Regions from separate parts of the Chishuiella sp. genome, predicted to be linked through region 3. Evidence: riboswitches for the same ligand, from Rfam matches in the RefSeq annotation. Region 3 holds a riboswitch; each other region holds the start of a gene.
What was found. Region 3 has a riboswitch for thiamine pyrophosphate ahead of pnuC (nicotinamide riboside transporter PnuC). Riboswitches for the same ligand answer to the same signal wherever they lie in the genome.

Region 1 (11,627 bases), on a different contig from region 3:
AAGAGAGACAAAATTGGGAGATTATCGTAAAATATTAGGGGATAATCGTCATCAAATAACTGTAAATGGTGACTTAAACCCCTATGCATTTTTTTTTGTTTTTACTCATGAAGTAGCACATTTAAAAACATTTGTGCAATTTAATTCAAAGAATATTAGCCCTCATGGAAAAGAATGGAAAACTATTTTTGGACAACTTTTAATGGAATCCATTATTATTTATCCAGATTATTTAAAACCATATATTTTACATCATGCTAAACATCCTAAGGCTAGTTTAGGTGCGGATGCTAATATCTCAAAATATATTATAAACGATGTAAAATCTGATCAAACATATTTGGAAGATGTAGATTTTGGTACAATATTTTCAATTGGTAAAAGAATTTTTAAAAAAGGACCAAAACAAAAAACAAGATTTCTTTGTGTAGAAATAAAATCTAATAAGAGATATCTAATAAGCGCAACATCAATTATAAACAAACTATAGGGTAATCATGAATAATAATGATAATAATTATGCTATTATTTTGGCAAGTGGACCAGGAGTCAAGTTATGGCCTTTAAGCACTAAAGAGAAACCAAAGCAGTTTCATGATTTATTAGGAATAGGAAAAACGTTCATACAATTAACTTTTGAACGATTAAGTAAAGTGATTAAAAATGATAATATTTATATCGTTACCATAGAAGAATATAAAGATATTCTCATAGAACAATTACCAACATTTAAAAAAGAAAATTTTATTATAGAACCTAGGGTAATGAATACTGCAGCATGTAATTTGTTAGCAGCAAAAACAATTAATCAACTAAATCCTAATGCAAGATTAATTATTTGTCCTTCAGATCACTTTATTTATAATGAAGAAGAATTTTCGGAAAAAGTAAACTTAGCTTTTAATAATTTATTAGATGATGATAAATTAATTACATTAGGTGTTGTTCCATCTAGACCAGATACAGATTTTAGTTATATTCAATTTATAAATGACGAACAAGAAATAAAAAAGACAAAGTCATTTATAGATAAACCTAGTTTAGAATTTGCAGAATCATTCCTAAAAACAGGAGAATTTCTTTGGAATACAAATATCTTAATTTGTTCTGTAAAAGGGATTATAGCAGCTTTTAATACTTATTTAGAAGGAATGTCAGAATCTTTAAAAAATTACTTTGAATTACCTGAAGATTTACAAAATATAAAGACACTAGCACCAATTTATACTTCTTTAGATATTTTTTCTATTAACAAAGGAATTTTAGAAAAATCAGATCATGTATTTGTTATTCCATGTAATTTTGGTTGGAGTGATATAGGAACTTGGTCTGTAATTAATGATAAATATAAATACACAGGAGAAGATCAAGATAATAACAATAATACTTTGCTATGTTCTCATTTTGCAGGATATAATACTAAAAATTCTTTTATATATTCTACAGAAGACAAAGCAATAGTAGTAGAAGGACTAGATGATTATATTGTTGTAAACTCTGAGAAAGGTTTATTAATTTGTCCAAGAAATAGTGTTCAGAATATAAAAACTTATGTTGGAGATTTAAAACTTCAGAAAAATGGTGAAAAATACTGTTAATTGAAATTATTGTGCAAAAATTAGTATAAATATAAATAAAAAAAACCTCAACTTTAGATAGTTGAGGTTTTTTTAGTACGGGCGGAGAGACTCGAACTCTCACACCTTGCGGCACTAGATCCTAAGTCTAGCGTGTCTACCAATTCCACCACGCCCGCATAAATCTAACCGATTTGGACTGCAAATATACATAAGTTTTTCTTTTAACAAAATTTCAAATAAAATTTTTTTAATCTTTTTTTACCTTTTAAATTTGCATCAAAGCTTTTACAAAATGGAAATTACAGGAAAAATTAAAAAAGTATTTGAAACTCAAAATATTACAGCTAGTTTCAAGAAAAGAGAATTTGTTGTAACAACGCAAGAACAGTATCCACAAGATATTTTAATTGAGTTTACACAAGACAAAACAGACGTATTAAATGCATATAAACCTGGAGATGAAGTGAAAGTTTCAATCAATATTCGTGGACGCGAGTGGGTAAATCCAGAAGGAGTTGCTAGATATTTTAATACTATCCAAGGTTGGAGAATAGAAAACATGGCAAATGCTGCTGCTCAAGCACCTCAAGGATACGATAATTTTCCACCAGCACCTCCAGTAGATACATTTTCTAACGGAGACGATGATGATTTACCATTCTAATTAAAGAAAAAAATCAAATATTAATCAAAAAACGTATTCTTTATCAGAATACGTTTTTTTAATTTTAAACAAGCTACAAAAACTAAAAAAATGTATTGGTTAGGCACAGATTTAACTTTTCCAGATTATAATGAAGTTAACGAAGATGGAATCATAGCTATCGGTGGAGATTTATCTCCAGAACGATTAATATTAGCCTATAAGAAAGGGATTTTTCCCTGGTTCAACGAAGACGAACCAATTCTTTGGTGGTTTCCGCAGGATCGCTTTGTGTTATTTCCAGAGAATTTACATGTGTCAAAATCAATGAAAAAAGTCTTCAAAGATCAAATATTTACATTTACAGAAAATAAAGCTTTTCGTGAAGTTATTCTCAATTGTTCTAATGTAAATAGAAAAAATCAAGACGGAACATGGATAACCAATGATATGGTAGAAGCTTATTGTAAACTCAACGAATTAGGAATTGCAAAAAGCATAGAAGTATGGAAAGATAACGAATTAGTCGGTGGATTTTATGGTGTTGAAATGGGAAATGTTTTTTGTGGAGAAAGTATGTTTGCTCACGTTAGCAATGCATCAAAAGCTGGTTTTATACAATTTGTTGCTAAATACCATAAAAAATATCAATTAATAGATTGTCAAGTCTACACAGATCATCTTGCAAGTTTAGGAGCTATAGAGATAGATTCAGAAACTTTTTTAGACTACCTTCATCAAGATTAATTTTTTTATGGCGTTCCCTTATTCCATTTCAATCTTTGCTAATTAATTTTTGAGTGAAGTCGAAACTCATCCAATTAGCAAAGGATTTCCACTTCAATCCCTAACGCATAGAAGCTAAATAATATCAAGAAAAAAATAGTTGAAATCAGAAATTTATCATTTTATAATAATTATTTTAAAAAAAAATCGGCTTAGAATTATCGAAGCCGATTTTTATATTTTAATAAAAAATAAGATTAAATATCAAACCCGTTAGGATAATCTTTCTTTACAATTTCTATTTTTGCCTCAACAGCTTTTTGTAAATCTTCTTGGTAATTAACCATTTTTTCTTGAATCTCAGGATTTGTAGCTCCTAAAATACGAGCAGCTAATATTCCAGCATTTTTAGCTGCATTTACTGCAACTGTAGCAACAGGAATACCATTTGGCATTTGTAAAATAGATAAAATAGAATCCCAACCATCAATAGAATTAGAGGATTTTATAGGAACACCAACAACAGGAAGTGGAGTAATAGATGCAACCATTCCTGGTAAATGAGCCGCTCCTCCTGCACCAGCTATAATAACATTTATTCCACGTTTATGAGCAGTTTTTGCGTATTCAAACATACGTTCTGGTGTTCTATGCGCAGAAACAATTGTTAATTCGAATGGTATACTAAGTTCTGTTAATAAATCTGATGCTTGTTTCATGATAGGTAAATCGCTATCACTTCCCATTATAATTCCAACCATAATTTTACTTTTTTGCAACAACCTTTACAGTTGTATTTACTTGTTCTATGTTTTGTTTTAATTGTTCAATATCATCATTCACCAAAGTTACATGACCCATTTTTCTACCTGGTTTTGTTATAGCTTTAGCATACCAATGTAAAAAAGTACCAGGTATTTCTAGTAACTTTTCTATATTTTGTATTTCTGCTGAACCAGTTTGGTTTTCTGCACCAATCAAATTTACCATAGCAGAAGTGGTGAATAATTTTGTAGAACCCAAAGGTAATTCCATTAAAGTTCGTAACATTTGGTCGAATTGAGAAGAATAAGCAGCTTCTATTGTAGAGTGTCCAGAATTATGAACACGAGACGCAGTTTCATTAACCCAAATCGATTGGTCTTTGTTCAAAAACATCTCAACGGCAAAAACTCCAGGAGAATTTAATCCTTTTACAACATCTCTTGCTATTTTTTCTGCTCTATCTGTTACTTCTTTTGATAAAGATGAAGGAATCAATAAATAATCCAATAAATTATATTCTTCATTCATTACAAATTCTACTGTGGGATAAATAACAATGTTTCCTAAATGATCGGCAACAGTTACCACAGCAATTTCTCTATCTAAATCTGCAGGAGTTTCAAAAATAGAAGGAGCTTGAAGTATTTTTGATAAATCAGCTTCAGATTTTAAGAATTGAACTCCTTTCCCATCATAACCATCTTTTTTAGATTTTTGGAAAATGGGATAAGTAACAGTTTCTAAATTTTTAAAATCTTCCCAATTATTTAATTCAAAATAAGGAGCAGTAGGAATATTATTATTTACATAAAACTCTTTTTGTACACCTTTATCTTGTATAATAGCTAGTGCTTCAGGATCTGGAACCACTTTTTTACCAATAGATTTCAAGTAACGTAAAGCATCTACATTTACATGTTCAATTTCAATTCCAATGGCATCAAGGTTTTCTCCAAATTTTACAACGGTATCATAATCTTTAAAGTCTCCTTGTACAAAGTGGTGTGCATGAGGTGCACACGGAGCGTCAGCAGCAGGGTCTAAGATGCTGATTTCACATGGATATTGTAATGCATTTTGCAAAAACATATAACCTAATTGTCCTCCTCCTAAAATTCCTATTTTTATCATATCGCGAAGTTAGTAAATAATATAATTCCTACTTTTGTCTCTCATAAAAATATATTGACGAGATGTTAACAAAGTGGAGTAAAATTTTATTTTTCGGATTTGCGATTTTTTATTTAGCAAGCAAAAGCTTTTATCAATACTTTGTTTTTGATATGTTAGTGCAATATTCGGTCTATGCATTGGCTTTATCATTCATTTTTTGTTTAATTTTTAATTATTCCATTAGAAAAGAGAAGAAAAAAAGTATACTCTTTTTATTTCCTATTTTCATCTTTCCATATATTATTTATCAAAATATAGAAAATTTTTACTTTAGTGAAAATTCAAAGGGTGAAAATCCTAATTTCAAAATAATATCGATTAATATATTTTCTGATAATAATAAATTTCAGTATTTAAAAGACTATTTGAAAACAGAGAATAGTGATGTTCTTGTTTTACAAGAATTGACACCAGCTTGGCAAAAACATGTAGATTTTGTAAGAAAAGAATATCCATATTTTAAAGAAGAAGTGAGAGATAACAATTTTGGGATAGCTATTTATTCTAAAATTCCTTTTGATACAATTATAACAAGAAGTTATGATAATGATATGCATCCATCTTTGATTGGTGAATTGAAAATAAATGGTAAACCTCTTTCTATTTTAGCAACTCATCCTGTTCCTCCATTGCCAAATCAGGCAAGGTTTGAACGAAGAAACAAACAATATCAATTAATCAAAAAAGAAATTGATCATTTACCAAATAAAAATATAATTTTAATCGGTGATTTAAATTCAACGGTTTATTCTCCGAATTTTAAATTAGTACAATCAGACAGAATGAAAGATGCTCGTGCAGGTTTTGGTTTAAATAATTCTTGGAATGCTTTCATTCCTTTATTCAGAACGAATATCGATCAATGTTGGGTTTCGAAAGATATTAAAGTAACTAATTTTTATAGAGGAAAAGATATTAAGTCTGATCATTTCCCTATAGTTGCAGAATTGAAAATTGAGTAATTCTTCTATGAAATAGAATTAGTTTTAATTAATAAAAAATAATTCTATCTTTGGTGCTCAATCGAAAGGGGTGCTTCAATGATTTATTGAGGCTGAGATTACACCCAAAGAACCTGGGCGGATAATGCTGCCAAGGGAAATGGTACTTCACCAAATTACATTCGCGCGCTAATTTTTAAAAGATGTAATATGGCTCCTTTCATAATTATTTATTTATATTTTATGAAAAGGTCGATTTTTTTATTGTCAATGTTTGGTGCATCAATTTTATATGCACAAGAAAAAGATTCTATCCAAAACGAAGATCATATTCATCTTCAAGAAGTTTCTATTACCGAAAAACTACCTATTACAGTTGAAAAACTATCTGAAAGATTTTTACAAAAAAAGAATTTAGGACAAGATGTCCCTACTTTACTTAATTCTGCTACATCAGTTTCTATAACTTCTGATGCAGGAACAGGAATTGGTTATTCATCAATCAAAATTCGTGGTTTGAATGAGCAATCTATTAATGTTACATTAAACGGAATATCATTAAATGACGGAGAATCTCAAGGTGTTTTTTGGGTAAATATGCCCGATATGGTATCTTCTGCAAGTTCTATGATTATACAAAGAGGAGTTGGGACTTCATCTAACGGAATGGCATCTTTTGGAGCAAGTATTAATATTGATTCTCAAAATCCTTCTCCAATACCTTTTGCTGAAGCAAATGTATCTTTTGGTAGTTTTAATACACAAAAATATACTGTACAAGCTGGTACAGGAAAGATTCTCAACAATAAATTGAGTATTGATGGACGTTTCTCCAAAATAAATTCAGATGGTTATATTAATCGTTCTTGGTCAGATTTAATTTCATATAATTTTTCTGCGTTGTACGAAGTAAATAGTAAAACAAAGTTTCGTTTTCAGAATATGTTTGGTAGAGAACAAACTTACCAAGCTTGGAATGGTATTGATGGAGAAACATTAAAAAATAATAGAAGATATAACACAGGGGGAGAAATACAGAATGAAGATGGAGAAGTTGTAGGTTTCTATAAAAATCATACAGATAATTATACTCAAAATCATTATTATTTATCATGGTTACAAGATTTTGGTAGTAATTGGAAATCTAATTTAACAGTCCATTATAGAAAAGGTAAAGGATATTACGAGAGCTATAAAAATAATAGAAATTTAAGTCGTTATAAATTAGATTTTTTATCATCTGATAAAAGAAATTTAATTAATAGAGAATATTTAGATAATGATTTTTATGGATTTAATTTAGATGTAGAAAATCAAAAATTAAATGATTTTAAAGTTTTCTTTGGTTTGTCTGGAAATGAATATGATGGAGATCATTATGGTAATGTTTTATGGGTAAAGGATACAGATTGGAATAATAAAGATTTTAAATATTATAATAATAGAGCAGTAAAAAAACAATTGGCTGCCTATGCAAAGCTTTTATATTCTATTGGAAATTTTGAATTATTTGGAGATTTACAATATCGTTATGTAAGTTACGAAGCAAGATATTTAAAAAATGGAGAAAATGATCAGGAAGATTTTAGACCATTTTCAGATAAATTCAACTTTGTAAATCCAAAAGCTGGTGTTAATTATAAAATTAATTCTAATAATGTATTTTATGCATCTTATGGAATTTCTCAACGAGAACCTTTGCGAGTAGATTATAGTGGTATAACAAGGAATGATGAAAAACCAAAATCAGAATTTTTACAAGATTATGAATTAGGGTACAAAAAAAGTGGGCGTTTTTCTATGAGTGCTAATCTATATTATATGGATTATAGAAATCAGTTAGTACCAACTGGAGAATTGAACGATGTAGGAACACCAATTCGTAAAAATTCGAAGACTTATCGTCGAGGAATAGAATTAGATGCTAGTTATGCTATTCTTCCGGAAAGATTAAATGTTTTTGGTAATTTAACTTTAAGTCAAAATAGAAATAAAGATTATAGTGAAGGTTCTTGGGATAATGATGGAAATTATTCTGTTAAAAAATATGGAACGACAAAAATTGCTTTATCTCCAGATGTAATTTCATCATTTGGTTTTGAAGTTTATCCAACGAAGAATTTATTACTTAATTTTACAAATAAGTATATAGGCGAACAATATCTATCGAATACAGAACCTGCAGATGGTAAATTATCTAGTTTTTTAGTTTCAGATCTATTAATTCGTTACAGCCCGAATTGGTTAAATCTAAAAAAAATAGAATTCTCACTATTAGTTAATAATTTATTTGATGTGAAATATGAATCAAATGGATATTATGATGGTGGAGGGTATTATTTTCCTCAAGCAGGAATTAATATTTTAGGAGGAATATCTGTACGATTATAACTATAAAAGCTGTTTCATATTTTGAAACAGCTTTTTTTTATTCTAATACTAAAACATCATTCAAAATAATTACTTTTACATTTTAAAATTATTAATATTAATAATGAAAAGATTATACTCGTTACTTCTAGTTATTTTAGGATTTTTCATCATATTTTCTTGTGAAGATGATAACTCATTTGCTATTACTCAACCTCAGTTATTAAGTGCACACAAATGGCAATTAAAAGAGGTAAGAACAATTATAGATAATGTTACTACAACAGATAAACTTTTAGCATGTGAGAGACAATCGACTTTAGATTTTACTGATCCAGAAAATTATTATTCAGTAGCTTATGCAACAACAGATGGTAATTGCGTTGAGACAGATACAAATGGAACATATCTTTATGAATTAACTGGTACAGATAAAAGGAATATTACATTGACACAGAGTGATGGTACAAAAAAAACATATTATATGTACCAATTAGATCCTTCATATTTAATTTTGCAAGAAACTATACAAGAAGCAACAGATACAGAATCGCAAAAACTTCAATTAAGCGTTTATCAACCTGTTGAATAATAGATAAAATAAAAAAGATGAGAATTAATTCTCATCTTTTTTATTTATTTTACTATAATTAGTTTGTTACCTGCTTTCCAGATTCTATATTCTAAAGAATACCCTTTAGGTATATAAACTACAATAGGTAATTTACTATTATATCTTGTTTTTACAGGTTGAGCATAAACAATTTTATCTATCTTTTTATTATCAGAACATCCCATTAATGTTCCTGCTATTTGACCTTCAGAATCAAATTGAAAATAATTATATCCCCACCCATCAATAGTTTTTTCTTCTAAGTTTCCTAATAAGAAGTGATTATTACATTTATCTACAGCTTCTAATTTACCAATAAATAATTCGACATTATAATCATCTTCTTTTGCCAGTGTTTCTAAATATATTACTTTTTGTACATATCCTTTTTCAGCTTTAGGGTACATAGAAATATCAATTTCTTTTTGTTTACTTTTTTGTCCAAAAGTAATCATAGATGATAATAAGATAATTAAACTAAATAACTTTGTTAATTTCATAATGTAAAGATTTTATATTTATCTATAAGATGCATAGATAATAAAAAAGGTTGTTTGATTAATTGTTAAAGTAACTGTTAATCTTTTTGAGTAAATTCTTCAATTTCCTTTCTTATTTCATTGTAACGATTTTTTAAATCTTCAGAAGCATGTTTTGGTAAATCTTTTAATTTCTTTAATTGAAATGCAATGAAAATAGCAAAAAAACCAGATGATATTATTGCTAAACCTACCCATGCTACTGCTGTTAATCCTGCAAGTTGTGGAGACGATAATAGAATGAAAGAAAATATTAATCCTAATATTGCTAAAAACAAAGAGATTCCCCAGTCTTTTACTCCATAATTTTTTAAATCGAAAGCATAACTAATTCCAGAAATTGAACGAAATAAAAATAAAAAACCTACATAGAAAGCAAATACTTGTAAACTAAGTATAGGATTTACAACTAGCATAAAACCAACAACTGTTGTTAATATCCCATAAGCTAAAGTCCAGCCCCAACTATCAATTTCATCTTTATTAGAAATAGAAAATATAATTTCCGAGACTCCAGAAAATAAAAATGAAATAGCAAAAAATGTTGATAAAATTATATAAGAAGTATCAGGAAAGGCAAAACAGTAAATACCTAATCCAATAAATAATAATCCAATAATTAAAGAAATCCACCAATATTTGATTGAGTTTTTAATTGATTTGTAGAATGTTCTTGCCATAATAATAAATTTAAGTGATTGTTGATTACAATATAAGAATTTTGTAGAATAAAAACTATTTTATTTTAGATAGTTAAGAATAATTAAACTAGTTGAAATTGTATTTTATTTTAATAGAGTTTATTTTAAAAATACACCTTAAATTTGGAGTTCGCTTAAACAAAAATAAAATAATGAAATTTGGAATAGAAGCGGCTTCTATTTATGTTCCGCAAATATATTTATCGATAAAAGATTTAGCTGAAAAAAGAAATATTGAACCTGAAAAATTAGAATTAGGGTTAGGGCTAAAAAAAATGGCTGTTTTAGATGTACACGAAGATACAGCTACGATTGCAGCAAATGCTTTACTTCAACTTTTTAAAGACTATAATCTTAATCCTTCTGAAATTGGAAGAATTTATTTAGGAACTGAAAGTGCATTAGACGGAGCTAAACCAACAGCAACTTATGCTGTGCAATTAGTTGAAAATGTAATTACTGAACAGTTTGGAGAAAGAGCTTTTAAACATACAGATGTTGTTGATATGACTTTTGCTTGTGTTGGTGGAGTTGATGCTTTACATAATTGTTTAGATTTTGTTCGTGCTAATCCTACACAAAAAGCAATTGTAATAGCTGCAGATTATGCAAAATATGGTCTTGAATCTACAGGAGAGTATACACAAGGAGCTGGTGCAGTTGCTATGTTAGTTTCTAGTAATCCAAGTTTGATTGAGCTAGATAATGTTTGGGGAATAGGAATGGAATCTGTATTTGATTTCTTTAAACCTCATCAAACAACAAATAATAAAGAAATTCTGTCTGCTCTTGGAACAACGAAAAGTGAAATTGAATTGTTTTCTGATGAACCAGTTTTCGAAGGTCAATATTCTAACGAATGCTACAAAGATAGAGTGAGAGAAGCTTATTTTGATTTGAAAGAAAAGAAGAATGAGCAAGGTAAATTATATGATAATTGGAAATATATCGCTTTTCATTTACCATATGCATTTCAAGGTAAACGAATGTTTTCGGATGTTTTCTCTTTAGAAAATGGTGAAGAAAATACAAATGAAAACTTGAAAGCTATATCTAAATCTGATGCTTATAAAACATTAGTAAAAGAAAAAATAGAACCTACACAAAGAGCTTCTTCTGAAATAGGTAATATGTATACTGCTTCTATTTTTACAGCTTTTTTATCTGCATTGCAAGTAAGTAACAATAACAATGAAGAGTTAGAAGGTCAAACGATAGGTTTTATTGCTTATGGTTCTGGTTCTAAATCGAAAGTTTTTGAAGGTAAAATTGGTTCTGGTTGGAAAAATATTATTGAAAAGATTAATCTTTTTGAAAACTTGAATAATAGAAAACCAATTACTTTTGAACAATACCAAGATTTACATAATAAGAATTTAAATGAATCTATTGATAAATCTAAAGGATTTGCTTTAGAGAGAATAGAATCTGAGAATTCTAATTTAAAAGGAGCAAGATATTATACATATCAAGGTTAATTGAATTGTAAAAGAGTATATAATTAAACAAAAAGACTTGGAGATTTCTCCAAGTCTTTTTTATTTATTTAGAATTTTCTGGCTTTAAATATAAGTCA
Region 2 (7,842 bases), on a different contig from region 3:
ATTGATAAACTTTGATCTACTCCTAATAATTTTACAATTGCAGGCAAAACAGCAAGCAAAGTTAATAAAATTGCTCCAGGTAAAGTAATTTTTGATAAAATTTCGTCTAAAAAATTTGCAGTTTCCTTTCCAGGACGTATTCCTGGAATGATTCCTCCATTACGTTTTAAATCTTCAGCCATTTGATTTACTGGAATTGTAATCGCAGTATAAAAATAAGTAAAGATAATAATAAGTAATCCGAAGATTAAATTATATTGCCACGTAAATGGATCAGCCATTTTTGCAAAAAATTGTTTTACAGAACTAGAATCATCTAAGAAATAATTTGCTAATGTACCTGGTAAAAACATAATTGCTTGCGCAAAAATAATTGGCATTACACCAGCAGCATTTACTTTTAGAGGAATATAAGAACGTACAGAATCTGTAACAGATCTCATATAAGAACTACTAGAAGTTTGTGCTCTTCTTACATATTGTACTGGTACTTTACGTACTGCTGCAACAATCATAATACACATTGCAATAACCAGGATTAAACCTAACATTTCTATCAAGAAGAAAATACCATTTGAAGGATCAACCTCAAAAGCATTAAATATTGCTTTTGGTAAATCGGCTAATATACCAACCATAATTAAAATTGATATACCATTACCTATTCCTTTGTCAGTAATTTTTTCTCCCATCCACATGGCAAAGATTGTCCCTGTAATTAAAATAATTGTTGAAGGAAACCAAAACCAAAAATTGGTTGGAGGAATAACATAGATAGCGTATGACGAAGTTGGGTCATAAGGTAAAATCTGAGAAGTTATCAAAGTTAAATATGCAGGTGCTTGTACCAAGCATATACCTATTGTTAACCATCTTGTAATTTGATTTACTTTATTACGTCCACTTTCACCTTCTTTTTGTAGTTTTTGGATGTAAGGTACTGCTAATCCCATCAATTGTACAACAATTGAAGCAGAGATATAAGGCATAATTCCTAACGCAAATACGGAAGCTCTTTTAAAAGAACCTCCGGTAAAAGAGTTTAATAATCCTAAAATTCCTGAATTTGCATTTTCTTGGTCTGCAACAAAACGATTAACCTCGTTAATATCGACACCTGGAAGTGGAATATGAGAACCGAATCTATAAACCAACAATAGAAGGATAGTTACAAGTAACTTATCCTTCAATTCTTTTATGCTCCAGATATTTTTTATGGTCTGTATAAACCCTTTCATCTATAAAATATATTCTTAAGCGTTAACTAATTCTACTTTACCTCCTGCTTTCTCAACAGCCTCTTGAGCTGATTGAGTAAATTTATCTGCAGTAACATTAACTTTAGCTTTTAACTCTCCACGACCTAATATTTTAACTAAGTCATTTTTATGAGCTAAACCTAATTTAACTAATGTTTCTTTGTTTAAAGTATCTGTGATTTTGTTATCATCAACTAATTGTTGAATTGTATCCAAATTGATTCCTGTATACTCAACTCTGTTGAAGTTTGTGAAACCAAATTTAGGTAAACGTCTTTGTAAAGGCATTTGTCCACCTTCGAATCCGATTTTTCTTGAATAACCAGAACGAGATTTAGCACCTTTGTGTCCACGACCTGCTGTTAAACCGTTTCCACTACCTTCACCTCTACCTTTACGGAATTTATTTTTTACTGAACCAGCTGCTGGTTTTAAATTACTTAAATTCATTTTAATAATTTTTAAAGGTTAAAAGCGATTAAGCTCTTTCTACTACTACTAAGTGTTGAATTTTACGGATCATTCCTTCTATTTGAGGAGTAGATTCATGTTCAACTACTTGATTCAACTTTTTTAATCCTAAAGCAACTAATGTAGCTTTTTGAGATTTATCACGGTTGATAGCACTACGTGTTTGTTTTACTCTTACTTTGCTCATGATACTTTTTTTTAACCGTTGAAAACTTTAGTTATAGAAATACCTCTTTGACGTGCAATTGTTTCTACTGAACGTAAGCTTAATAAAGCACGGAAAGTAGCTTTTACTGCGTTATGAGGGTTAGAAGAACCTTTTGATTTAGATAATACATCATGTACACCTACAGACTCTAATACTGCACGTACAGTACCACCTGCGATCACCCCTGTACCTTTTGCTGCTGGACGGATGAATACTTGCGCACCACCGAAACGAGCTTCTTGCTCATGAGGAATTGTATTATTAAATAATGGTACACGAACTAAGTTTTTCTTAGCATCTTCGATAGCTTTAGCGATAGCAGAAGCAACATCTTTAGATTTACCTAATCCAAAACCTACTACTCCATTTCCATCTCCTACTACTACGATTGCAGAGAAACCAAATGCTCTACCTCCTTTTGTTACTTTAGTAACACGTTGTACTCCAACTAAACGATCTTTTAAATCTAAACCTGTTGGTTTTACTCTTTCTACGTTTTTAAATCCTAACATAATTTCTTTCTCTTTTTTAGAATTTTAATCCACCTTCTCTAGCTCCATCAGCTAAAGCTTTGATTCTACCATGATACACGAAACCGTTACGATCAAAAACTACAGTTTCAATTCCTTTTGCAACAGCTTTAGCAGCTAATGCTTTACCAACTGATGCAGAAACTTCAGATTTTGTACCTTCTACAGCAACACCTTTTTCACGAGATGATGCAGAAGCTAAAGTTACTCCATTGTTATCGTCAATAATTTGAGCGTAAATTTCTTTGTTAGAACGGTAAACTGATAAACGAGGTTTAGTTTCTGTTCCAAAAATATTTCGACGCACGCGTCTTTTTATTTTTTGTCTTTTTTCTACTTTAGATAATGCCATTTTTCAATGATTTTTATGCAGATTTACCTGCTTTTCTTCTAATAATTTCTCCTACGAATTTAATTCCTTTTCCTTTGTAAGGCTCTGGCTTACGGTAAGAACGAATTTTCGCTACGATCATTCCTAATAATTGATTATCATGAGATGATAATGTAATAATAGGGTTTTTACCTTTTTCTGTTAAAGTTTCAACTTTAATTTCAACAGGTAATTCAATAACGATATTGTGAGAGAAACCTAATGACAAATCTAATTTTTGTCCGTTGTTAGATGCTCTATAACCAACACCAACTAATTCTAATTGTTTTTTGAAACCTTCTGTTACACCAGTAATCATGTTATTGATTAATGAACGGTATAAACCATGTAAAGCTTTGTTATCTTTAGAATCGTTTGGACGAACTACAGTTAAAACTCCGTCTTCGATTTTTAAATCAAATCCTTCTTTTAACTCTCTTGTCATTGTAATGTTGTTACCTTTTACAGTAACTACGTTATCTTTAAATTCAACAGTTGCTGCAGCAGGGATGTTGATATGTGCGTGTCCTATTCTTGACATAATTTCTTAATTTTTTAAAAGATTAATAAACAAAACATAAAACTTCACCACCTACATTCTCTTGACGAGCTTGTTTATCTGTCATCACACCTTTAGAAGTTGAGATGATAGCAACACCTAAACCGTTTAATACACGAGGTAATTCTTTAGATCCTGCGTATTGACGTAAACCTGGAGTTGAAGCTCTTTTGATTTTACGGATAGCTGGCTCTTTAGTAACTTTGTCGTACTTTAAAGCGATTTTGATTGTTCCTTGAGGTTGATCTTGTCCTTCGAATTTGTAGTTCAAGATGTAACCTTGTTCAAATAAGATCTTAGTGATCTCTTTTTTAATTTTAGATGCAGGGATTTCCACTACTTTGTGTCCTGCCATCATTGCATTTCTAACGCGAGTTAGAAAATCTGAAATTGGATCTGTATACATAATATAATTCTATAGTATAGCGCCGAAACACTACTTTTAAAATTAAACTTTAAATCTAAATGCACTATGCATTTGGGTTGCAAATATATGGTATATTTTTTAATTACAAACTATTAATAATATTTATTTTTATTCAATCCCTTTTATACTACCGCAATAGCGATTGAAGTGGAAATCCTTTTTCCATAGAAAAAGATTGTAACAAAAAGCGCGGACCGAAGGTATTGTCATAATTATTTTGAGAAAATTTGTAAAATAGTAAGATATAGAATAATTATTATTCAACATTTTTAATAGACCTAGTTATTTTAATATATTTTATAAATTTTAGTCTCTATTTATTGATTTATAATATTTATATTTGGATTGGCTTTAGAGGTATTCTGTGAAGAATTGAGAAATACTCTTAGAACCTGATTCAGTTCATACTGACGTAGGGAAAAGCAATATGTCTTTTTATTAATTATATTTTTTATATAATTCTCCTCTTTGGCCATTAATTTTTTTAAATATAAATTAATGGAAAATCAAATTATTGAAAACTTGCTGTTCGTTCGCAAGAAAAATCCCTTAGTACATAACATTACAAATTTTGTAGTTATGAACAATTCAGCCAATGCTCTTTTGGCTATTGGTGCTTCACCTGCAATGGCTCATGCTCATAAAGAAGTCAAAAACTTAGTAGAAATTGCAAATTCTGTCGTTATAAATATCGGGACAATTGACGAGTATTGGGCAGAAAGTAAATTAATCGCGGCTAAAAAAGCGAATAAAATTAATAAACCTTGGATTTTAGATCCTGTTGCTGCCGGAATTTCATCATTCAGAAATGATGTTCTTAAAGAATTATTAACTTATCGTCCTACTGTAATTAGAGGAAATGCCTCGGAAATTATGGCATTAGATTCTTTTGATAGCATACAAGGAAAAGGTGCTGATAGTGTTCATCAGAGCATTCAAGCAATTAATGCTGCAAAAAATATAAATCAAAAAACAGGAGCAATTATTTGTATCTCGGGCGTTTCAGATTTTGTTGTTTCGAATGATGAAATTTACGAAATAAAAAACGGACACGAAATGATGACCAAAGTTACAGGTTTGGGCTGTTCGGCAACCGCAGTAATTGGTGCTTTTATTGGGCTTAATGAAAATTCATTTATAGAAGCTCTTAGTGGCATGTCACTTTTTAGTTTAGCCGGAGAGTTAGCACAACTGAGAAGCACTGGACCTGGAAGCTTACAAACAAATTTATTAGATTGTCTATATCATCTTTCTGAAAATGATATAAAAAAACACTTAAAAATCAATAAATATGAAGATTAATCCTAATTTTCCTTATCCGTTGTATTTAGTAATTTCAGAAAAAGATTGTACACACTTACCTTGGTTAGAAGTTGCTGAACAAGCTATTTTAGGCGGAGTTGACATTATACAGTTAAGAGAAAAAGATTCTAATTTCGATACATTTTTACAAAAAGCCAATGATTTAAAAAAGTTAACAAATCATTACAACATACCTCTAATAATCAACGATTCTGTAGAAATTGCAATAGAAATAAAAAGTTTTGGAATACATGTTGGGCAAACCGATCACAAACCTTCAGAAATTAATAAAAACCCAAAAGCTCCTAAAACTATTGGTTGGTCAATTGAAACCATAGATCAACTAATTCCAGAAGAATTGGAATTTGTACAACACTTGGGAGTAGGAATCTATCCTACTCCAACAAAAACAAACTCTCTTTCGCAATGGGATTTAGACGGTTTACAATTTTTAAAATCTAAAACAGACAAACCACTAATTGCAATTGGCGGAATTAATAAAGGAAATATTGCTCAAGTTATACAAGCAGGTGCTGATAGTATTGCTGTTGTTTCTGCTATTTGTGCAAGCAAAAATCCTCTAAAATCTGCTCAACAATTAAAACAAATTATCCATGAAAACAGTTATTCATAAACCTATAAGTGTTCTTAGTATTGCTGGTTTCGACGGAAGTGGTGGTGCAGGAATACAAGCCGATACAAAAACTATTTCTGCACATGGTTGTTATGCAACCAATGTATTAACAGCATTACCTATACAAAATACTACTGGAGTAAAAAATATTTATGAACTACCAGCAAATGCAATACGCGAACAAATAAAATCTATTCTAGATGATATATATCCCGATGCTATAAAAATTGGAATGGTACATAGTATAGAATTAGTAGAAATTATTGCTGATGAACTGAAACATTATAACGGTCCTATTGTTTTTGACCCTGTTATGGTTTCTACAAGTGGACATCAATTAATAAAAGATGATACTATACTAGCATGTATAGAAAATTTATTTCCTATAGCAACCATTATTACTCCAAACCTAAACGAAGCTAGTATTTTAGTCAATGAAACAATAAACACAACTGAACTAATGTTAATTGCCGGAGAAAAAATACTGAACCTCAATTGTAAAAATGTTCTAATAAAGGGTGGACATTTAGAACAAAAGGAATTAATAAGTTACTTATTTCAGCAAAACAAGTCAACTACTACATTTACTTCTACAAAAATAATTACCAAAAACACACATGGTTCTGGTTGTACTCTATCATCAGCAATTGCTTCCAACCTTGCCATAGGACATCCACTTAAAGAAAGTGTAAAACTTGCACAAGAGTATGTAGAACAAGCTATATATGGAAGCAAAGATTTAATCATAGGTAAAGGCAATGGACCATTAAACCATCTATTCAACCCTCAAAAATTAAAAACAAATGAAATTTACAACTGAAGCTTGGGAGCAAATAACTCCAATTTATAATGATATTCTAGTAATGCCGTTTATTACCGAATTGCAAAACGGAAAATTACCAATAGAAAAATTTCAATACTATATGATGCAGGATGCAAAATATCTGGAACATTTTGGTAGAGTGTTAGCAGCTATTGGTTCCAAGTTAGAAGATAATCAGCAAGCGATAGATTTTTTTGATTTTGGAAAAAATGCTCTTATTGTAGAACGTGCCTTACACGAATATTATTTTGAACTTTTTGGTCTAGAAAAAAATCTGAAAATAGAAATAGAACCTATATGCCATCACTATACCCATTTCCTAAAAAGTACATTTGCTTTTGATTCTATAGAGGTTGCAGTGGCATCTATTTTACCATGTTTTTGGATTTATAAAAAAGTCGGTGATGAAATTTTAAAAAATCAAACAGAAAATAATAATCCCTACAACAAATGGATAGAAACATATAGTGGCGAAGAGTTCGCTGATGGAGTAACCAAAGCAATAAATTATGTAGATATCATTGCTGAAAAAACTACAACTACAGTTCGTACACAAATGCTAGAAGCCTTTACAAAAGCAAGTGAATTAGAATTCCTATTTTGGAATGCAGCATACAATACAATTACATGGAAAAGATAAAAGCTGTATTTTTTGATTTTGACGGCGTTATTGTCGACAGTTTATCATTTTGGGAAAATTTATTCAACAAAGTGATAAAAACATATCAATTAGACGTTACACCATTGTTGAAAAATGATGGAATTAATTTCACTACTCATGAAGCTATTGAAATAATGTTACAACATCAACAACGTTTTACAAAACATTTATACCAAGACATTATACACTGGACAGAAAAATTCTATACCGATAATTTTCATGACCATATAAAACTAAACGAACAAGCAATAGATGTATTAAAAACATTAAAATCGAATCATATTCAAATCATTCTTGTTTCCAATTCATCTAGACAGCAGATTGATTATGCATTTCAAGAATTTAATCTATCCAACTATTTTGATGATACTATATCAGCCGACGATGTAAAAAAAGGAAAACCAAATCCAGAGGGTTATCTGAAAGCATTAGAAAAAACAAACCGACTGAAAAATGAAGTTATAATAATAGAAGATTCTACAACTGGAATACAAACTGCAAAAAATGCAGGAATAAATTGTTTGATTTATAAAAATGAAAATTATGTAAATGAAAAAAATTATATTGATAATCTTAACGATATCTATAAATTAATAGA
Region 3 (11,627 bases):
TCTTGTATATCTTCAGCAATTTGTAAAAATAAAGACTTTCTTGCTTCATATTGCTCCATATCATGATCGCGAATAATATATACTAATTTTGCTTCAGATACATTTCCACTCATTTTAGCTAAATGAAAAAATCCTTCACGTTTGTCAGTTAATTCAGGAACTTCATCGTTTGGTAATTGAGAAGCAAATTCTAATGCAATATTAGATGCGTTAATCATTTTATCTTTTGCATATCCAGGATGAACAGATTTTCCTTTTATTGTAACAATACCAGAAGCTGCATTAAAATTTTCGTATTCTAATTCTCCAATTTCAGAACCATCCATCGTATAAGCCCATTCAGCTCCAAATTTCTCTACATTGAAAAAATCTGCACCACGACCGACTTCTTCATCAGGAGTAAAACCAATAGCAATACGTCCGTGTTTAATTTCTGGATGAGCAATTAAATATTCAGCAGCGGTTACTATTTCTGCAACACCAGCTTTATCATCAGCTCCTAATAATGTAGTACCGTCAGTTGTAATTATAGTTTGACCTTTATATTGTGTTAATTCAGGAAATTCTGAAGGAGACAAAATCATAGACTCATTTAATTTTATATCTCCACCATCATAATTTTCCCAAATTTGTGGTTTTACATTTTCACCAGAATAATCAGGAGAAGTATCCATGTGAGAAACAAAACCAATTGTAGGAACATCATAATCTACTGTAGAAGGAACATATCCGAAAACATACCCATTATCATCAATAGAAACATTTTCTAAACCAATTTGTTTTAATTCTTCTACTAAGTAATTAGCTAAATCCCATTGACGGTCTGTACTTGGAAATTTATCTAAAAAAGGCTCACTTTCAGTATAAGTTTTTACATATTTTAAAAAGCGATTAACCAGCTTTTCTCTCCATTCTGTTTGCATTGCGTTTTAATTTTTGTCAAAATTACTAAATTATCTACCTTTAAAGCGCAAATAAAGCAAAAAAATGAGTGAACGTACTTTTAAAATTATAGAATGTCCAAGAGAAGCAATTCAAAGTCATAAAGAATTTATTGCTACGGATAAAAAGATTGATTATATCAATCGTCTTTTAACAGTTGGTTTTGATACAGTTGATTGTGGGAGTTTTGTTTCTGCTAAAAGTGTTCCTCAGATGGTAGATACGGAAGAAGTATTGAATAATTTAGATAAATCATCTTCAAAAATTTCAATTGTTACTGCTAGTAGGAGTGGAGCAATTAAAGGATTAGAACATGAAAAAGTTGATATTGTAGGTTTTCCTTTTTCTATATCTGCAAATTTTCAGAAATACAATACTAATAAATCTCAAGAAGATGCTTTTGAATTAATAAAGTACATAAGAAATGTTGCTGAAATTAATAATAAAGATGTTCTTATTTATTTATCGATGGCATTTGGAAATCCATATGGAGAGATTTGGAATGAAGATATAGTAAAAGATTGGATTAGTAAATTATCTGATTTAGGGATTAAATTTATCAATATATCTGATACAATAGGTTTAGCAAAAGAAAATAATATTATTAATTTGTACAAAGAATTAATTCCAAACTATAATAATATTGAATTTGGAGCTCATTTTCATACAGTTTATAATGATTGGCATGAAAAAATAAAGGCAGCCTATGACAGTGGTTTTAGAAAATTTGATGGAACAATAAAAGGTTTAGGAGGTTGCCCATTTACAAATTACGAAAAAGTAGGTAATACACCAACAGAAAAATTAATTAGTTTTGCAAATCAGCAAAAGGAAAAGCATGGGCTAAATTTATTTGATTTTGAATCGTCATGGAATGTTTCATTAAGAACTTTTGGATTGATTTGATTTTATCATAAAAAAGTAATTGTTTTGTTAAAGGAAATTAAAAAATTTTAGACTTTAACAAAAAAAACTAAATTTGCTCATCAGTTATTAAAAACTGAACTAAGAATATTTAAAATGAAATTAAGGTATATGAAGTATAAATCGAGCATAATGTTGTTATTAGCAACATTGTTTACCGTAAACACTTTTGCACAAACAGCAAAACAAACACCACAACGTCTTGTTAAAGTGGATGGAATTGCTGCAGTTGTAGGAAATCAGATTGTTTTAGAATCTGATGTAGATAGAGATTTCTTAATGTCTAAGCAACAAGGTATGCAAGTTGATAATAAATGTGATTTCTTGAATGATATCATGTTAGATAAAATGCTGGTTGATAAAGCAAAACAAGATACTTTAATTAAAGTAACACAAGATGAGGTAAACCGTCAATTAAATTTACAAGTTGATGGATGGGTTGCACAAGCAGGTGGAGAAAAACAAGTATTAGACTTTTTTGGTTTTCGTACGATGGCCGAAATGAAAAACGAAACAAAATATATTGTAGAAGATAATATTTATGCTCGCCAAAAAAGAGAAATGGTTGTAAAAGGTGCAGATGCAACACCAGAAGAAGTTCGTTTATTTTTCGAAAAACATAAAACTGAATTACCTGATGTAAAAGATGAAGTGTCTATAAGTCATATTGTTCTTTTTCCTCAAGTTTCAGAAGATAATCAACAAAAAATAATTGATCAGTTAAAAGAAATTAAAAAAGAAGTCGAGGAGGGTGCTTCTTTTGCTACTAAAGCTATTTTATATTCAGAAGATCCAGGTTCTGCAAGTAATGGAGGAGAATATAAAAAAGTGATAAGAGGAAAGATGGTAAAAGAGTTTGATGCAGTTGCTTTTAACTTGCAAGAAGGTGAAATCTCAGAACCCTTTAAAACAGATTTTGGATATCATATTATAAAATTAGATAAACGTCGTGGACAAGAATTAGATTTACGTCATATACTTATTACTACGAAACCAACAGAAGAAGAAATTAAGGAAACAACAAATAAATTAGATTCTATCCGATTATTAATTAATGATGGCAAAATGACTTTTAAAGAAGCTGCATTAAAGTTTTCTGATGATAAATATACAAAGTATAATTCAGGAAATTTAATGAACCAAAGTTCAGGGGATGATCGTTTTGAAAAAATTTCTTTACCATTACCAATGTTTACAGCAATTACAAATTTACATGAAGGTGATGTTTCTCAGGTTTTTGAAGATGATTTTGATAATAAAAAAGCATTGAGAATTTTAGAATTAGATAGATTTTATCCTGAACATAAAATTAATTATGAGGATGATTATTATAGAATTCAAAAATTTGCAGTTCAAGATAAAGAAAGAACATTATTATTAGATTGGGTTAAACGTCAAGTAGGTGATGCTTACATAAAAATAGGTAAAGAATATCAAACATGTAATTTCCCTATTGATTGGGAGAAAAAACAAGTTAAATAGTAAGATTCTTTATAAAAACATAAAAGCAGTAATTTCTAAGAAATTACTGCTTTTATGTTTTTATACTAAAGGTTATTAGTTATGTTTATAATTTACTTGATTGTTGTTAGTTAGCTTAATAGTTCGTATTATTTTTAATACAATAAATAAGCTGATTAATATAAATAATGGTAATAGGTTTTTCATAACAACTATTTTATAAGTTAATAATTCTAAGATACAAAATAATTGAGGAGTAAAGAAAGTCACTTATCTATTTTTAATGAGTATAAAATATTATATATTAATAGTTTATATTCAATTTGTAACCACGATGAGTTATCTATCGAACATTTTGAAAGCATATTAACTTGGATACAAAACGTATCAAAATCAGCTTAAATGCTTTTTAATTTTTAAGTGTTTAAATATTATTGATAAATTAAAACTTAAAGCCTCACAATTAAAATGTGAGGCTTTTGTTTAGAAATTATATTTTAATCTAAAGTTAAATTTTTACATAATTCTTTATTAACAACTCTATTTCTTAATTTACGTTTATCAGTAAAATTTCTGTAAATATTCATTATTGTATCTTGATAATTATCATCATCTGTCCTAATAAAAGGTACAATACTTATACAATTATCATGTTCAAATACAGTGTTTAGTAATGTTCTATCAGATGTTCCACATGAATGACCTAATATGAATAATTGGAAATGTTTTGATTCAAGGAATTCAATTAATTTTCTGTAACTATTATTTTTTAAATAATTAATTGATTTTATATGTTTTAAAAAATGATTATTATTTTTATCTTCTAAAATTTTATAGTTTTCATCTAATTCATCTCCAAAACCAAAAATAATAGGACTACTTTGGTTGTCAGTTAAGTCGCCATGAATATTTATATGAAAATTAATCTCATTTTCATCAGTAAAGTAAGTTGGTGTATTAGTATAATTGAAATTCAAAAATAAATAATTATCAATTGTAAATTCATCATCTAATATATTTAAATTTTTATCTTCATTTATAAAATATTCAATAAAATCACCATCAGTAGGAAATCCTTTAAAACCAATTCTTTTATAAAAATCATTGATTGTAGTTTGATTACATTTATTTAAATCACAGTTTATTTCAATTAGTTTTTCTTTTATTTTAATTGGACAGAAATAACTTGGTCTCAAATCATTTGAATATATATTTTCTTTGATATAATCAATGTATTCTTTAGATTTTGAATTTATAATTGATTCAATATTTATTGTTTTAAGATATTCTTCTAATTTATTAGTAAACATTGAAAAATCTTTATTCAATTTCTCTATTTTGTTATCAGAAGTTTTAATTAATTCATCATAAAATATTTGTTCAATATTACCCCAATTACTGTTAGTATTGTAATTTTTAATTAATAGACTTAAAATTATATTCTTAATAACTATTTTGCTATTAATCGAATTTAATTCACTTTGATTGTGTAATGTAATTTGTTTTAAATCATTGAAATTATCCTTATCAGGTGAATAAGAATGGTATCTAACACCATTATTAATTTTATCAAAAAATAATTCTTTATTAAAATGAGAAAAGTCAATTGTATTAATTCTTATAAAATTATCATCATAATCAATATATTTAGCTTTTTCTTTTATCTTTGATAGAACATGCTCTTCAAAACCTGTGATATTGATTTTCTTATTTTCAATTTCTATATTTACAGATTTAATAATGTCATCTATCAACCATTTCATAAAGTCCCCATACAAGGTAGGCAAACCAATACCTTTATCAAATCCATTCCCGATAAGTATAACTCTATTCATATTTTCATTTAAGGTTACTTGTTATATTTCAAAGATACTTATATTATTAAACTTAACCGAATACCTTTTTCTGTTTTTAAAGTGTTATAAATGAATTAATTGTGTTTTTGTTTTGTTAAAAAAAAGATAGTTTTTATAAAAATAACCACGATGAGATTCGAACTCATACTGTCAGAACCGGAATCTGATATTCTATCCAATTAAATTACGCGGCTAATAAAAAGAGAGTAAATGTAATTGATTTTAATTTTAGATTTAATATATAGTTGTTAAAATAGTTAGTTATATTGTTTTTCTAAAATTTTTATGTTGCGTTGCTGTAAAGTAATCACGGAAAATTTGATTAATTTCGTCATTGATTTTTGAAGCTTTAATTCCTAAATGTGGATAGATATCAATAATATATTTAGTTATAGTTTCTACTGTTATTTCTCCGAATGTATGAATTTCATTTTCTAATTCTTTAGATATCTTTCTATTATTTAAAAGTTTATTTTCAATTATTGATGCATATTTATCAATTTGAAAAGTACTATTTTCTATAAGTTTTTTTAATTTTATTTGTACTTGATAATTAATTATTTCTAAACTTTTTTCTAGGAAATGATTAGCCATTCCAATATAATTAACTAATAAAGTTAAATCAGCAAAAATGGAAAAAGGAACTTTCTCAATTAAATCTTTAGAATAAAAATTATTATAAATAAAACTGTAATCTTTATTTATTTTTTGATTATTAACTTCGAAACTATGAGAAGCAGTTGCTACCATTCCCATTGATTTCCATGTAGAAATAGGGGTAACTTGTGATTTGTCTAAAATAAATGACAAAAATACATTGTTACCATCTTCATCTATAATTTCTTTTCCTTGTTTTGTGATTTTTGCATTTAAAGTATAATGTGTAAGATAAGGAGCTCCTGTAGCGTAATGCCATAAACCATTTATGGTATAATAATCACCATTTACTTCTGCTGTACCACCTAACATACCGCTTCCACCAAAACAAGTTTTTTTATTATAGAATAATTCTTTTGCAATACTTGGTTTTAAGTTTCTTGAAAAATAATTTGCACCACTGCATAAAGTCACAAACCATCCAAGACTTCCGTCTATTTGTGCAATTTTTAGTAATTTTTTTAAACCTTCATTAAAATTTAATCCTAAACCTCCATATTCTTTAGGAACCCAAATTTGTAACCATTTTTCATTGTTAATTAATTCTAATATTGATTCATTGAAAAACTGATTATTTAGTAATTCTTTGCGAAGTAAATTAATATTATGCATGTGTATTTTTTATAATTTTCTTCCAATTCATATAACCAGAAATTGCAATACAGAATAAAATAAAAGAAAGTATTGCATATAAATAAAGGTTTTTATGTATCATTAATGGGATAGAAATGATGTTACTTATATTTAGTAATATCCAATTTTCTAATTTTCTTTTAGCCATTAGCCACATTCCAGCCCATGCAAATGCACTTACAATAGAATCCCAGATAGGCACATCAGAATCTGTATAATGTGTTAATGCTAAGTAAAAAATAACAAAACTAAATAATACAATTATAATAACAGTTAACCATTCTTTTTTATCGGTTTTTGTTATTTGAATTTCATGTTTTTTCTTACCATATTTCCAATATAGCCAGCCATAAATACTCATTACTAAATAATAAATATTTAGAGTGAATTCTGCATATAATTTAGAATTGAACATAACAAATAAAGTGAGTAATATACCAGCAATACCAAATAAATAATTTTTTGAATTGTTATATCTAGCTAAAATTACTTGAAAAATTGAAAAAATAACGCCTAACCATTCTTGCCAAGACGTTTGTGTTAAAATATCCATCATCATTATTATTTTATTTGATGAGGAGACAGAAGTTATTACTAACATCAATCCCTCCGCCAGCATTATCTGGATCAGGTGTAGAACATATAGATGTTCTTGGGTATATTCTCAGCCAAAATTAGCACCCCAATTATTTCCCAAAGATGAAAAGTTTTTTGGAATTAAACAATAAAAAAAGGATTGAATTTTTTGAATTCAATCCTTTATATAAAAATTATAATTTATTATTTCCAAATATATTTATCACCAAGTGTAATTGTTGATTTAACAGCATATTCTCCATTATCTTTTTTCTCTACGATAACTAAAGTAGGATAATATTCTCCAGATGGTAATATTTTAGTTAATCTTGTTTTAAATATTGGTGATTCAATTTCTGAATAACCAGTTATTTTAGGCAGATTTAAATTAACCAATTCGTAACCATTTATTGTTTTAAAGTCATTAATAACATCTTTAGAAAAATATACTAATAATTTTAAATCATTAGTAGGTTTAAAATCTGTATTAATAATTCGATTATCATCACCTTTTATAGTTACTAATAAGTTTTCGAAATCAACAGATAATTCCCAAATACCTTTAAAAATTAAACTTTTATTAGTATTTATTAAATCCATAGAACTTTCAACAGTTGTATAATCATCAAAAAGTTTTGGATCAGAATAATTAGTACCTACAACTGTATTATTAGAAGGTGTAGTTACGGTACTTGCATCTCCGTTTATAGCAACAATATTATTTTCAGCTCTATTGATTAATATTTTGTTATTTTCTAAACTTATTTTATCATCTAAAATTTTATAATTCAAAATTTTGTTACTTTCCTTATCTTTTAATACGATAAGTGGTGAATAATTATCATTTTTTAGATTTTTAACATCTGAATTATTAAAAGATATAAATATATTATTAAAACTAGTTCCTTTTCCTTCTAATTTACCTAGAATAACATCTTTACCTATTTCATTATCTAAATTATTTAAATTTAAATTAGAGTTCGTTGGTATAAAGTATAAATTTAAAAATAATGTATTACTTGTTTTTTTTGATTTGTTTGTAATTTTATTTCCTGTTATAATAAAATTACTATCAGAAGTACTTGAAATTTTCCAATCACCATCAAAGGTGTATGTATTATTTGTTGGTATTGAGACTTTATTAATACTAATACTATCTCGTTGTGCAAATGTATAACTACTTGTTAGTACGCTTACAGTTAGAATTAATTTTGTAAAAATGTTCATAGGTTTTAATTTATTGTCACCTACAAAAATAAGAATATTTCTATAATAAAACATTTAATAGGTTTCATTTTTAATGATTTATAAAAAAAATAATTATTTTTGCCCTTTAATTGCTTAAGAAATAATAATGATTTTACAGCCAAAAGATACAGATCAGTTTGATAGTTTTATTCATAAAGATTCAACAAAATTTGATGAGATTACTGTATTTGATAGAAATAATTTAGCGCCTGTTTCAATAAATAATAAATTTGGATTGATTGATTTACAGGGAAATGTAATACTTCCCTTAGAATATGATAATCTTGTTTTGACGACTGTAAATGCTTACAGTGTAAAAAAGAATGATAAGTGGGGATTTGTAACCAAAAATAGTCAAGTATTAATTCCATTTGATTATGAATTGACTAGTGATTTTATTGAAAATATATGTGCAGTTAAAAGAAATGGAAAATGGGGATTTATTGATTTACTTAATCAAGAAGTTATTCCATTTGATTATGATGGTTGTACAGATTTTAAAGCTGGTTTTGCTGGAGTAGAAAAGAATGGAAAGTGGGGATTGATAAATAAAAAAAATGAATTAATTATTGATTTTAAATATGAATATTTAACTCCAGTAGATAGTAATTTTGTGACTTTTGGTGTAGCTACTTCTAAAAAAGTAGATAGAATAGATATATTAGCATATTTTCCTTATTTTTTATCAAAAGATAACTATTTAATACATTTCGGATTATTGTCCTTTGATGATAAAGTTATTTTAGATGCTGTTTCTGAATTACCTATTTTAGAAAGCTTTGAGAATAGTCCTGTTGTAAGACAAAATTATAGATTAGGTTATATGAAAAATGGGCAAGAATTTATAAAATTTGACCAATTTACTATAGACCCTTATGAAGAAAAAATTTTAAAACAAATAGGAGTGATGAACTAATTGAAATAAAAAAAAACAACTTTAGATTTCTAAAGTTGTTTTTTATTATTATAATATTTTTTATTTTACTCACTTCGTCTATTTCCCATTGCTAACATTACAAAGTATAATAATTGAGCAAGAGATCCTATTGCAGCTACAACATATGTTCTAGCAGCCCATTTTAAAGAATCTTTAGCACCATCATATTCATTAGGTAAAAGCATATTTTTATTTTTTAACCATGCTAAAGCTCTATTTGATGCATCATATTCAACAGGTAATGTTACAAATGCAAAAATAGTTGTTAGAGCAAAAAGAAAAATTCCAATCCATAATAGAGTTGAGTTATTTGAAGAAGCCATAACAACCAAACCTAACATTAAAATCCATTGGTTCATTCTTGAAGCAAAGCTTACAACAGGAACCATTTTTGATCTAAATTCTAACATATTATATCCCACAGCATGCTGTACAGCATGTCCGCATTCATGAGCTGCAACAGCTGCAGCAGCGGCATTACGTTCGTGATATACAACTTCAGATAAATTAACTGTTTTATTTTCAGGATTATAATGGTCAGTTAATTGTCCTGGTGTAGAAATAACTTTAACATCAGTAATACCGTTATCATAAAGCATTCTTTCTGCTATTTCTCTTCCAGACATTCCGTTAGCTAAATGTACTTTAGAATAATATTTGAATTTACTTTGTAATTGGTTTCCTACAAACCAACTAATTAACATGAAAAGACCAATAATAATGTAATAACCTGTCATTTATAATATTTTTATTTTAATATCTTCCTATGTTTTTTCAAAAAGTATTCCAATACTTTATATCAGCCAAAAATTGCAAATTTTATAAAAATTATGTCATATATAGACAAAAAAAACTGACCTAAATTTTATCATTTAGGTCAGCTAGTAATTAGTAAATAGGTAGTAAGAAAAATTATTTAGAAAAACTATAAGTTTTATCTTTCATGAATTGTAAACTTTTAACAGCAAGATCCTCTGCGTTATATGGTGAATTTTGCCATAATGAAACGGCACTTGACATTCCTTTTACTTGTGAAGTGAAGTTTTCTAAAACAAGATTTCCTTTAAAATTAATTTTGCTTAGAGCATTAAATAATTCATCCCAATTTATAGTTCCTTCACCTAGCATACCTCTATGAGATTCTGTCATGTGAATATGTTTTAATTTATCACCAGCAAGTAAAATTGGATCACGGAAGTTATTTTCTTCAATATTCATATGAAAGGTATCTAAATGTAAAAATAAATTATCACAATTAGTTTCATTGATTAGATCCAATACATTTTTTGCTGTATTACAAACATATGATTCATATCGATTTATAGGTTCTATAGCTATAGAAATTCCATATTGAGAAGCGAGACTTGAAGCTTCTTGCCAAACTTCTATAATTGTGCTTTTTTCTTGTTCTGTAATCGTATTCCCAGAAAAATAACCTAATCCACTATGTAATACACCTCCTAAAAAATCAGTTTCTAAAGTTGCTGTATGTATTATAGCTTTTTTTATCAATGCTAAACTTTCTTTAGGATATTTAGGTATATGTGCATTAGCTGGTAAATTAAATGAACAAACGACATCTAAATTATGTTTTTTAAGTTCTTTTTTTACTTCTGTTGCTTCAAATTCTTGATAGGGAGGAAGTAAAATTTCTAATAAATCAAATTGATGTTTAGCAGTTTGCTCTATAGCATATTTTCCTGAGTTTAATTCCCAATTAGGTAAAACCCATGACAATAATGAACATCCAAATTTTATATCATTCATAGTTTAATCGTTTAATCAATTATTAATTTGATTTAGGTTTATATAATTTTAAAGCGAAAAGTAAAATTACAATATAGCATATTATTGGTAAATAATAAGAATGAGCAACATTTGTTTCAGCTATTTTTCCCATAAATTGAGGGAAAATAGCACCTCCAAATAAAGCCATTACCAAGAAAGATGATGCTTGATGTACTTTGTTTCCTAGATTTTTTAATCCCAAACTAAAAATTGTTGGATACATCACACTTAAAAAGAAATTTAAAGATATAAGAGATATAAATGAAATCATTCCTAAATCTTGTGCTACTACTAAGCAAAGAATAACATTGCATAAAGTAAAAATTGCTAAAAGAATATTAGGTTTAATGAATTTCATTAAATAAGTTCCAACAAATCTGCCTATCATCATTAATCCTAAACTTAAAGAGAAATAGTAAGATGCTGTTGTTTCAGTGTAATGCATTCTTTCTACAGCATAGTTTATAAAATAAGCCCATGTACCTGCTTGCGCTCCAATATTAAAAAATTGGGCAATTACAGCGTAAACAAAATGTTTTTGTTTGTATAATGGAATATTGTGATTTTTATCTTTAGAATTTTCTTCTTCTGCATGTGGGTCGTTT

Region 1: linked by a shared signal. The riboswitch ahead of RT575_RS05615 (TonB-dependent receptor domain-containing protein) and the one ahead of pnuC (nicotinamide riboside transporter PnuC) in region 3 are both predicted to bind thiamine pyrophosphate.
Region 2: linked by a shared signal. The riboswitch ahead of thiM (hydroxyethylthiazole kinase) and the one ahead of pnuC (nicotinamide riboside transporter PnuC) in region 3 are both predicted to bind thiamine pyrophosphate.

Annotation. Positions count from the first base shown of each region.
Region 1 covers NZ_DAMCLZ010000003.1:217,865-229,491, forward strand. The annotation lists gene RT575_RS05575 (SprT-like domain-containing protein) at 1-490, shown strand, start outside; gene RT575_RS05580 (mannose-1-phosphate guanylyltransferase) at 498-1,598, shown strand; tRNA gene RT575_RS05585 (tRNA-Leu) at 1,675-1,756, opposite strand; gene RT575_RS05590 (DUF3127 domain-containing protein) at 1,873-2,244, shown strand; gene aat (leucyl/phenylalanyl-tRNA--protein transferase) at 2,335-2,970, shown strand; gene purE (5-(carboxyamino)imidazole ribonucleotide mutase) at 3,207-3,710, opposite strand; gene RT575_RS05605 (5-(carboxyamino)imidazole ribonucleotide synthase) at 3,715-4,845, opposite strand; gene RT575_RS05610 (endonuclease/exonuclease/phosphatase family protein) at 4,998-5,849, shown strand; TPP riboswitch at 5,906-6,004, shown strand; gene RT575_RS05615 (TonB-dependent receptor domain-containing protein) at 6,072-8,219, shown strand; gene RT575_RS05620 (lipocalin family protein) at 8,323-8,790, shown strand; gene RT575_RS05625 (ecotin family protein) at 8,835-9,311, opposite strand; gene RT575_RS05630 (HdeD family acid-resistance protein) at 9,389-10,030, opposite strand; gene RT575_RS05635 (hydroxymethylglutaryl-CoA synthase family protein) at 10,204-11,529, shown strand; gene RT575_RS05640 (DPP IV N-terminal domain-containing protein) at 11,594-11,627, opposite strand, start outside.
Region 2 covers NZ_DAMCLZ010000025.1:470-8,311, forward strand. The annotation lists gene secY (preprotein translocase subunit SecY) at 1-1,238, opposite strand, end outside; gene rplO (50S ribosomal protein L15) at 1,254-1,709, opposite strand; gene rpmD (50S ribosomal protein L30) at 1,738-1,917, opposite strand; gene rpsE (30S ribosomal protein S5) at 1,929-2,450, opposite strand; gene rplR (50S ribosomal protein L18) at 2,467-2,820, opposite strand; gene rplF (50S ribosomal protein L6) at 2,834-3,379, opposite strand; gene rpsH (30S ribosomal protein S8) at 3,402-3,803, opposite strand; TPP riboswitch at 4,168-4,260, shown strand; gene thiM (hydroxyethylthiazole kinase) at 4,323-5,126, shown strand; gene thiE (thiamine phosphate synthase) at 5,116-5,760, shown strand; gene thiD (bifunctional hydroxymethylpyrimidine kinase/phosphomethylpyrimidine kinase) at 5,741-6,580, shown strand; gene tenA (thiaminase II) at 6,564-7,223, shown strand; gene RT575_RS15370 (HAD family phosphatase) at 7,211-7,842, shown strand, end outside.
Region 3 covers NZ_DAMCLZ010000018.1:3,699-15,325, forward strand. The annotation lists gene pepT (peptidase T) at 1-923, opposite strand, end outside; gene RT575_RS14290 (hydroxymethylglutaryl-CoA lyase) at 988-1,848, shown strand; gene RT575_RS14295 (peptidylprolyl isomerase) at 1,999-3,348, shown strand; gene RT575_RS14300 (AbiH family protein) at 3,825-5,162, opposite strand; tRNA gene RT575_RS14305 (tRNA-Arg) at 5,305-5,377, opposite strand; gene RT575_RS14310 (hypothetical protein) at 5,445-6,452, opposite strand; gene pnuC (nicotinamide riboside transporter PnuC) at 6,445-7,032, opposite strand; TPP riboswitch at 7,061-7,168, opposite strand; gene RT575_RS14320 (hypothetical protein) at 7,254-8,276, opposite strand; gene RT575_RS14325 (WG repeat-containing protein) at 8,404-9,213, shown strand; gene RT575_RS14330 (zinc metallopeptidase) at 9,279-9,971, opposite strand; gene RT575_RS14335 (sugar phosphate isomerase/epimerase family protein) at 10,147-11,001, opposite strand; gene RT575_RS14340 (sugar MFS transporter) at 11,024-11,627, opposite strand, start outside.